DNA from 3 places in the Arthrobacter sp. zg-Y750 genome. Region 2 is predicted to be linked to each of the others. Evidence: predicted binding sites of a transcription regulator. Region 2 holds the regulator's gene; each other region holds the start of a gene.
What was found. The regulator HrcA, encoded in region 2, represses chaperone genes, less so after heat shock. The targets are predictions, from matches to a motif close to TTNGCACTCGNNNNNNNCGAGTGCNAA.
Positions count from the first base shown of each region.

Region 1 (3,274 bases), on a different contig from region 2:
TTGGGGCTGGCCAGCCGAAACGGCATTCCTGCCTGCCGCTGGTGCGGGCGCCCGGAGCCTATGTGGCACTGCGGCAACTGCGGCGGAACACAGCTGCGCGGTTCCACTGCCGGCGCGGGACGCACTGCCGAGGAGCTGGGGCGCGCCTTTCCTTCCACCACGGTCATTTCATCGGCTGGGGACCATGTGCGGGCCGAGATCCCTGATGCGCCTGCACTGGTGGTTGCCACGCCCGGAGCCGAACCGGTTGCGGCCGGCGGATACGCGGCGGCCATCCTGCTGGACGGTAACGCGATGCTCTCGCGGGAGTCCCTGCGTGCCGGGGAAGATACCCTGCGGCGCTGGTTCAGCGCCGCCGCGCTGGTTCGTCCGGCGGGGGAGAAGGGACTGGTGGTGGTGACGGCCGACGACGGCACAACCGTTGGGCACCTGCTGCGCTGGGACCCTGCGGGGGCAGCGGAGCGCGAACTGACGCTGCGGCAGGAACTAGGCCTGCCTCCTGCTGTACGGTATGCGGAGCTGACCGGTTCGCGTGAGGCACTGGAAGCCTTTAGTACCCGGCTGGACCTGCCTCAGGGGGTCCGTTCCATTGGTCCTGCACCGCTTCCCTCCGCAGGTCTTCCGGGCGGCGTCCAGGACAGCGGACCGGAGGCCGGGCAGCTGGGCGGAGCCGGCGGCAGGTACCGCACGCTGCTGTTCTTCCCCTATGCTGCGGCCCCGTCCATCACGGCGTCGTTGCGGTCCGTCAAGGCCGCAGCATCCGCGCGGCGCACGGGGGACCCGGTGTACGTGCGGGTGGACGGCACCGACATCCTTTAAGCCGCTACAGCAGTTCACACAGGACGGCGCAGCCCGCCAGCAGCACGAGGAGCGATAGCTGCGCGGCGTTGCCCAGCCTGGCAAGCCTTCCGAGAAGTCCGCGGGGCACCCCGTGGATCATCCAGCCGGGCCGATTGACTTTGGGAATATGCACAGGCCATCCCTTCTTCCTCGAGGCGGCGACTAGGAGGAGTCCCTTCCAGTATCCAGCCGGCCACGGAACGGTCCCTAACCGGAGCGGCGTGAACTTGGCAACAACCGCGTACAAGAGCGGGGTCCCGGGAGAGTTCCCGGGACCCCGCTTGGTTTTCACGCGCTGACGGCCTCGTGTGCCTCGGCGTCACGGGCTTCGCCTGCCTGCACCGCGATCTTCCTCGGCTTGGCCCGCTCGCTCACCGGGATGGTTACGCTCAGGACACCGTTCTCGTAGCTTGCGGAGATCTTCTCGGTGTCGAGTCCCTGCCCCAGGTTCAGCTGGCGCAGGAACGAACCGCTTTCCCGTTCACGGGTGAGCCACTTGACGCCTTCGGCTCCGTGCAGCGTGCGCTGGGCCCGGATGGTCAGCAGCTGGCCGTCGATATCAACGTCGATGGATCCGGGATCGATGCCCGGCAGGTCGGCGGCCAGGACATAGTGGTCGCCCTGCCGGTAAAGGTCCATCGGCATGCCGCGGAGCGTTCCTTCACCGCGCAGTGCCTGTGCCATCCGGTCGAGTTCCTGGAACGGATCAAACTTCATAGCCATGTGGTATCAACTCCTCCATTCGATCGCTTGATTCAAGCGTTGTTCTGCGTTTGTTGTGCGTTTGTTGTGCAATTGTTCCAAAGCTGAGTGAGCATCACTCAACTTGCGGAAGCAGATTAGCACTCCACGGGTCGGAGTGCCAACTACTTTTTCGGCGGCACAGGTGACGCAGGCGCGGGAATTCAGAGCGCAGGTTTGAGCGTGGTTTCCACCCAGGCCGCGAAGCTTGTTTCGGTAACCCGGTGCGGGTCTCGGACCTGCACGTCGTAAATGCCGTTGTTCTGGGCGGTCCCCATGTCCGCTAGGCCCTGAACCCAGCCTTCACTCATGCCGTATTGGAGGAGCGTCGACCGGTAGGTATCGGAGCTGACCTGCGCAAAGTGCACGGGCCGGCCGATACTGTCCGAGATAATCCCTGCCATCTTCCGTGGGGTGAGCAGGTCCGGCCCCACCACGGGTAACGACTCCTGCCCCGTCCAGGTCCGGTCTGTCAGCAGTCCCACCGCAACACGGGCGATGTCGGGGGTCGCGACGGTCAGCAGTACTTTGTCCTGCTCGTTGGGCAGGGGGAGTATCCCGTGGTCCTTGATGGATGAGCGGTGGTTCAGGAGGTTGTCCATAAAGAAGGGCATGGCCAGGGAGCGGGTGTGCACGCCTGTTGCGTTGATGATCCCTTCCGCCTCCAGGGCAGCGGAGAGGTGCCCGGCCTCTGCCGTATACCCCCGCCCGAGGGTGGATACCACGACCGCACGCTTGACCCCTGTTGCGGTAATTGCAGCCGCCGACGCCGCGGCGAACCCGCGGTAGTGGCTCCGTACATTCGCTGCATGGACATCTGGCGGGGTGATGTGGAGTACGGCATCCGCCCCCTCGTAGGCAGCCATGGCGACCTCAGGGTTGCCGTGCGAACCCGCGAACACCTCGACGTTTTCGGCGATGCCGTCCGGCAGCGCCGCGGGGTTCCGGGCAATAACCCGCACGGACTGGCGCTCCGCGAGCAGGCCCTGAACTACTGCGTGCCCGATCTGGCCGGTTGGTGTGGTGACTACAATCATGGTTTCCTCCGAAAATGGGCATCCTGCTTGGCAGGACTGGAACCGGAGTTCCGGTTCCGCTTTGGTGTGCGCCACAATACGGAACTACAATTCCGTTTGTCAAAGGAGTGCCACATTGAATGATTCTTTACGCGCCGATGCGCGAAGGAACCGGCAGAAAATCCTGGCTGCAGCCAGGGAGCTGTTCGCCAGCCACGGCAACGATGTCCACATGGACAGAATTGCTGCCCATGCCGGCGTCGGCATAGGTTCCCTTTACCGGCACTTCTCCAACAAGCAGGAGCTGCTCACGGCGATTGTGCAGGAACGATTCGGCGGCATGTCTGAGCTCGCCCGCTCGGCGGAGGCCATCGAAGACCCCCGGGCGGCATTTGAGGCCGTGCTGGTGGGCTACCTGGAAGCCGCGGACGACGACGCCGGCTTCCAGCTCGCCTTGCTCGGTTCCGGGCCTTTCGAATGGGAGGGCGTCCAAGCCGAGAAGACGGAGTTTGCCCGCATCGTCACCCGGATCATCCGCAGGGCCGCTGACTCCGGTGCCGTGCGCGGGGATCTGACCTGGGACGACTTTCCGGTGATCACCTGCGGGATTATGTCGACCATGTATTTCCAGCCCGGAGGCGCCGATTGGCGCCGGCATCTGACCCTTGTCCTGGAGG
Region 1 covers NZ_JAJJOC010000012.1:88,477-91,750, forward strand. Annotated here, with positions in the region: gene LOC57_RS07755 (primosomal protein N') at 1-819, shown strand, start outside; gene LOC57_RS07760 (hypothetical protein) at 824-973, opposite strand; gene LOC57_RS07765 (Hsp20/alpha crystallin family protein) at 1,129-1,563, opposite strand; gene LOC57_RS07770 (NmrA family NAD(P)-binding protein) at 1,746-2,618, opposite strand; gene LOC57_RS07775 (TetR/AcrR family transcriptional regulator) at 2,734-3,274, shown strand, end outside.
Region 1: the regulator HrcA is predicted to act here: its motif matches at 1,680-1,706, upstream of LOC57_RS07765 (Hsp20/alpha crystallin family protein).

Region 2 (3,274 bases):
GTAATTTCCTTTTGGCTCATGGTGACTCAGGGTCGGTCCGCTACTACGTATTCCTCAAGCGTACTGTCTGGTCCGCTTTATAACGGAACGGAGACGGCCGGTGCGGCGCACATCTCACCTAAGGGACAGTCAGGAAGTCAATGACTTCTTCCACCCGTCCCAGCAGCGAGGGCTCAAGGTCCGCATAGGTGTGCACCTGCCCCAAAAGCTTCTTCCACCCCAGGGCGACGTCGGTGTGGTCCCGGTGCGGCCAGCCCAGGCCCTGCAGGATGCCGGTCTTCCAATCAAGGTTCCGCGGCACCACCGGCCAGGCACTCCGGCCGATCACCGAGGGTTTGATCGCCTGCCATACATCCACATAAGGGTGGCCCACAATGAGGACGTTGCCCGGCGCTCCGGGGCAGGTCATTGCCTCGGCGGCAATCCGGGATTCCTTGGACCCCGGGACCAGATGGTCCACCAGGATGCCGAGGCGGCGCCCGGGTCCCGGCCCGAAGTCGCGGACCGCCGAATAGAGGTCATCAACGCCGTGGAGGGGCTCGACGACGATTCCCTCCACGCGCAGGTCATCGCCCCAGACCTTTTCCACCAGTTCCGCGTCGTGCTTGCCTTCCACCCAGATGCGGCTGGCCCGCGCGGTGCGGGCGCGTTGGTTGGCCACCCGTACGGATCCGGACGCGGTACGGGCCGGTGCGGCCCTGCCCGGCGCGGCCGCGGACGCCGGCACCACCTCCACGGGCTCGCCCTCCAGCAGGAAGCCAAAGCCCAGCTCGAAGGACTTGGTTTTTCCGCGGCGGTCCTCCAGGACCATCAGGTGCAGCCCGCCGGATTTCTCCACCCGCACCACGGCACCCACCCAGCCGGAGGCAACATCCTCCAGGACCAGGCCGGGTTCGGCGCCGACTTTTCGCAGGGCCGTCCGGGCCGGGGCAGTGATGTCCTGCGGACCCCAGGAAAAACTGGACACGAAAATTGCCTCACTCAGATGCTCGGTTGGGCTGGAATGCCCGCAGGGGGTGAACGGGTTCCTCAATGCTAGCAACGCAGTTGATCCGTATTAGACTTAGCACTTGAGCAGTGGGAGTGCTAACCCGCCGCACCATCCGCCGATTCGCTGGGAGGGAAAAGCCATGAGTGAGCCACGCCGGCTCGAGGTCCTCCGCGCCATTGTCGAGGACTACGTCCATTCACGCGAGCCCGTCGGCTCCAAGGCACTGGTGGAGCGCCACCAGTTGGGTGTTTCCTCGGCCACCATCCGCAATGACATGGCGGCCCTTGAAGAGGAAGGGCTCATCACCGCCCCGCACACTTCGGCGGGACGCATCCCCACGGATAAGGGCTACCGCCTGTTCGTGGACCAGATTTCGGACGTGAAACCGCTCTCGGCCCCGGAACGCCGTGCCATCCAGTCCCTGCTCGAAGGCGCAGATGATCTGGATGACGTTATGGACCGCACTGTACGGCTGCTGTCCCAGCTGACCAACCAGGTGGCCGTGGTCCAGTACCCGCACCTGGGCAACGCCAAAGTGCGCCACATCGAATTCGTCCTCCTGGCGCCGGCCCAGGTGCTGGTTGTCCTGATTTCCACCACGGGACGGGTGGAGCAGCGGGTCATCACGGTTCCGCAGCCGGTGACCGAACCCGATCTGCTGGACCTGCGCCACCATTTCCTTGCCGCCCTTGCCGGCACGCCGCTCAGCAGCATCACCGGCCACCTTGCCGAAGCGCTGGCCACCGTGCCTGCCGCTTCCCGGAGGGTGGCTGCCTCGTTGGGCCACTGCCTGGAAATGCTCGCCGGAATTAACCGGGAGGACCGCATGGTTATGGCCGGAACGGCCAACCTGGCCCGCTCCACGGTAGACTTCCCGCTGACAATCGGACCGGTCCTGGAGGCTCTCGAGGAACAAGTCGTGATGCTGCGGCTGTTGTCCGAGATGGAGCAGGACGCCCGGGGTGTTGCCGTCCGGATTGGACGGGAAAACCCGCACGGCGGACTATCCGAAGCATCGGTGGTGGCCACGGGGTACGGACCCGACGCTTCGGCAAAGGTCGGCATCCTGGGGCCCACCCGGATGGACTATCCCACCACCATGGCAGCCGTCCGGGCCGTGGCGCGGTACCTCTCCCGAATACTCAATAACTAGGCCGGCCCGCACCAGCTGCGCGGCCGTCCCGCCGGGCCACCCGGCGGACCACAAACTACGCCTCCACCACCGGAGGCAGGCAATACAGGAAGCGATGTGCACGAGTGAGCGATCACTATCAGGTTCTGGGCGTCGGACGAGACGCCACGGGTGAAGAAATCAAGAAGGCGTACCGGAAGCTTGCCCGCAAGCTGCATCCGGACGTCAACAATGCTCCGGGTGCATCCGATGAGTTCAAAGCCGTAACGCACGCCTACGAGGTTCTCTCGGATCCGGAGAAGCGCCGCATTTACGACACCACGGGCAACGAGAACGGCACCGACAACGGCTTCGGCGGCGGCGGCTTCGGCGGCCAGGGCTTCGGTTTCCAGGACATCTTCGACACCTTCTTCGGCGGTGCAGCCCCCGGCGGCGGCCGGGGACCCGCCTCGCGGGCCCGGCGCGGCCAGGATGCGCTCATCAACGTGCGGATCGACCTCAAGGACGCCGTCTTCGGCGTCAACAAGAAGATCGACGTCGACACCGCCGTCGTCTGCCCCACGTGTGACGGATCGTGCTGCCAGCCGGGCACATCCCCGCGGACCTGCGACATTTGCCACGGCACCGGCCAGGTGCAGCGGGCTGTACGTTCCATCCTCGGCCAGGTCATGACCTCGGCCCCCTGCGGAACCTGCAACGGCTTCGGCACCGTCATTCCGGATCCGTGCCACGAATGCTCCGGTGAAGGCCGGGTCCGCAACCGCCGCACACTGACCATCAAGATCCCCGCCGGCGTCGCCACCGGCACCCGGATCCAGCTCAGCCAGCAGGGCGAGGCCGGCATGGCCGGCGGCCCCGCCGGCGACCTCTACGTGGAAATCAGGGTCAACAATGACCCGACGTTCCTCCGCGAGGGAGATGATCTGCACGCCACCCTCACCGTCCCGATGACTGCGGCGTCCCTGGGCACCACGGTCACCCTCGACACCTTCGACGGCGAACGTGAAATCACGGTCAAGCCCGGCACCCAGTCCGGTGAGGTCTCCGTCCTCAACGGACTCGGTGTTACGCACCTGCGCGGCCACGGCCGCGGCGATCTGCGGGTGCATGTGCACGTGGAAACCCCGCAGAAGCTGGACTCCGAGCAGGAA
Region 2 covers NZ_JAJJOC010000013.1:4,918-8,191, forward strand. Annotated here, with positions in the region: gene LOC57_RS07875 (DUF3097 domain-containing protein) at 119-967, opposite strand; gene hrcA (heat-inducible transcriptional repressor HrcA) at 1,131-2,144, shown strand; gene dnaJ (molecular chaperone DnaJ) at 2,249-3,274, shown strand, end outside.

Region 3 (3,274 bases), on a different contig from region 2:
GCACAGGTGCCGGGCCGCGGAGCGGGGGAGGCGCGGCTAGAGGGCGTCGTGGATGGTGGAAACCATCGAGTCGACGTTGTTCAGGCCGTATCCGACCAGGTACCAGCTGGCGGAGTCCAGCATGGTGATGTTGTTGTTCTGAGCAGCCTTGGTGCTCTTGACCAGTTCGTTGTCCAGCACGGCGGACGCGGCTTCGCCGGATTCGCCGACGGCAACGTCCCGGTCAATCACGAACAAGTGGGCGGGGTTGGTGTCGGCAATGTAGTTGAAGGACACGGACTCGCCGTGGGCGCCTTCGGTCTTCACTTCGGCAGCGGGCTCGACGCCGAGGACGTCATGGATGATGCCGAAACGCGAGCCGGCGCCGTAGGCGGTCATTTCGCCGCCGCTGGTCATCACGATCAGGCCGTTGCCGGCGTCGGCTGCCAGCTTCTTGGTGTCCCCGACCTTGGACTCCAGCGCCGAGAGCTTGTCCTCGACCATGTCGTCCTTGCCGAAGATCTTCCCGATGGTCCGGGTGTTTTCCTCGAAGGAGTTCCACGCATCGGTGTTGTCGACACTCAGGTCGATGGTCGGGGCGATCTTGTTCAGTTCCTCGTAGGAATCCGCAACGCGGCCGGAAATGATGATCAAATCCGGTGCCTCGGCGCTAATGGCTTCGAAGTCCGGTTCCTTCATGCTGCCGATCTTGGTGATGTCATCCGCCGCGTACTTGGACAGGCTCTCAGGGAAGTTGGCCGCCGGGACGCCGTCGACGTCAATGTCGAGGGCATCCATCGTGTCCAGTGCACCGAGGTCGAAGGTGTAGACGGTCTCGGGGTTCACCGGTACTTCGGTGCTGCCCTGCGCGTGCTCGACCGTCACGGTGGAGGCCTGCGTGGACTCGGCGTCGGCTTCTGCGGCTTCGGTGGAGCAGGCGCTGAGGGCCAGGAGGGACACAAGGGCGGTTCCGGCCAGCAGGCGGGACGTGGTGATCATGGGGGCTCCGGTAAGAGTCGTGGTGCCTGTTTCGGAAATAGGGCACAGAAATGTTTTCTAATGATGCGCGCAGATGAAAACTATCCGCTTAGGTAAGCCTAAGCAAATTAGCTTTCCGGCATTAGCCGCGCAATGGACCGCCGGAGACGGCGGGAATCGGCCCGCGCTGGCACTCACCTTGACCGAGTGCTAACCGTTGCATAAAGTCTCACTTAGCACTCCGAACGTGAGGGTGCTAACTCCCGAAGGGACAGCGCGAACCGGCACCGCGACGACGGCCAGCGCCAACCAACGGCCCCATTCTGTTAGAAACTACGCAAAGGAGAGCCCGAGTGTCGGTCTCTATTAAGCCCCTTGAAGATCGTATTGTTGTCCGCCCCCTCGAGGCCGAGCAGACCACTGCTTCCGGTCTCGTTATCCCGGACACTGCCAAGGAAAAGCCCCAGGAGGGCGAAGTAGTTGCAGTTGGACCCGGCCGCGTTGACGACAACGGCAACCGCATCCCGGTTGACGTTGCCGAAGGCGACGTAGTCATCTACTCCAAGTACGGCGGAACCGAAGTCAAGCACGGTGGCCAGGAGTACCTGGTGCTGTCCGCCCGCGACGTGCTGGCCGTCGTCGTAAAGTAGTTCCCCCCGGAAAACCCCGGCCACATCCTGGCCGGGGTTTTCTGATGCAGGTGCAGATGTAGTTGTCGGAAAGGACACACACATGGCAAAGCAGTTGGAGTTCAATGACTCCGCCCGTCGCTCGCTGGAAGCCGGCGTTGATAAGCTCGCCAACGCAGTCAAGGTGACCCTCGGCCCGCGCGGCCGCAACGTCGTCCTGGCTAAGTCCTGGGGCGCTCCCACCATCACCAACGACGGCGTCACGATTGCCCGCGAAGTCGAGCTCGATGACCCGTACGAGAACCTTGGCGCACAGCTGGCCAAGGAAGTAGCCACCAAGACCAACGATGTTGCCGGCGACGGCACCACCACGGCCACCGTCCTGGCGCAGGCCCTGGTCAAGGAAGGCCTGCGCAACGTTGCCGCCGGTGCTGCTCCCGGGCAGCTCAAGCGCGGCATCGAGGTGTCCGTGGACGCCGTTGCCAAGCGCCTTCTGGAGAATGCCAAGGAAGTTGAAGGCAACCAGGTGGCCCACGTGGCCGCCATCTCCGCGCAGAGCACCGAGATCGGCGAACTGCTGGCGCAGGCCTTCGACACCGTCGGCAAGGACGGCGTGATCACCATCGAGGAGTCCTCCTCCACGCAGACCGAACTGGCCATCACCGAAGGCATGCAGTTCGACAAGGGCTACCTCTCGCCGTACTTCGTCACCGACCCGGAGCGCCAGGAAGCCGTCCTCGAAGACGCGCTGATCCTGATCAACTCCGGCAAGATCTCCTCGGTTGCCGAGTTCCTGCCGCTGCTGGAAAAGGCGCTGCAGACCTCCAAGCCGCTGTTCATCATTGCCGAAGACGTCGACGGCGAAGCCCTGTCCACCCTGGTGGTCAACAAGATCCGCGGCACCCTGAACGTGGTTGCCGTCAAGGCTCCGGGCTTCGGCGACCGCCGCAAGGCCATGATGCAGGACATCGCGACCCTCACCGGCGCACAGGTGGTCAGCCCCGATCTGGGCCTGAAGCTGGACCAGGTTGGCCTGGAGGTCCTGGGTTCGGCCCGCCGGATCACCGTCACCAAGGACAACACCACCATTGTTGACGGCGCCGGTTCCGAAGCCGACGTTGCCGACCGCGTTGCACAGATCCGTGCGGAGATTGAGCGCACGGATTCTGACTGGGACCGCGAGAAGCTGCAGGAACGCCTGGCCAAGCTCTCCGGCGGCATCGGCGTCATCCGCGTCGGCGCAGCCACCGAGGTGGAGCTGAAGGAAAAGAAGCACCGCATCGAAGATGCTGTTTCCTCCACCCGTGCAGCCCTGGAAGAAGGCATTGTGGCCGGCGGCGGTTCCGCGCTGGTCCACGCCTCGCAGGTCCTGGACACCGACCCGGAGGTCCTGAAGCTCGAAGGCGACGCCGCCACCGCGGTTTCGCTGGTGCGCCGCGCACTGGCCCAGCCGCTGCGCTGGATCGCTGAAAACGCCGGCGCCGAAGGCATGGTCGTAGTCGCCAAGGTCGGTGAGCTGAAGGTCAACAACGGCTTCAACGCCGCCACCGGCGAATATGAGGACCTGATTGCCGCCGGCATCATCGACCCCGTCAAGGTCACCCGCTCGGCCCTGCGCAACGCCGCTTCGATCGCTTCGCTGGTGCTCACCACCGAAGCCCTCGTGGTGGAGAAGCCTGCCGAGGAAG
Region 3 covers NZ_JAJJOC010000002.1:27,649-30,922, reverse strand. Annotated here, with positions in the region: gene LOC57_RS01125 (siderophore ABC transporter substrate-binding protein) at 37-978, opposite strand; gene groES (co-chaperone GroES) at 1,311-1,607, shown strand; gene groL (chaperonin GroEL) at 1,690-3,274, shown strand, end outside.
Region 3: the regulator HrcA is predicted to act here: its motif matches at 1,145-1,171, upstream of groES (co-chaperone GroES).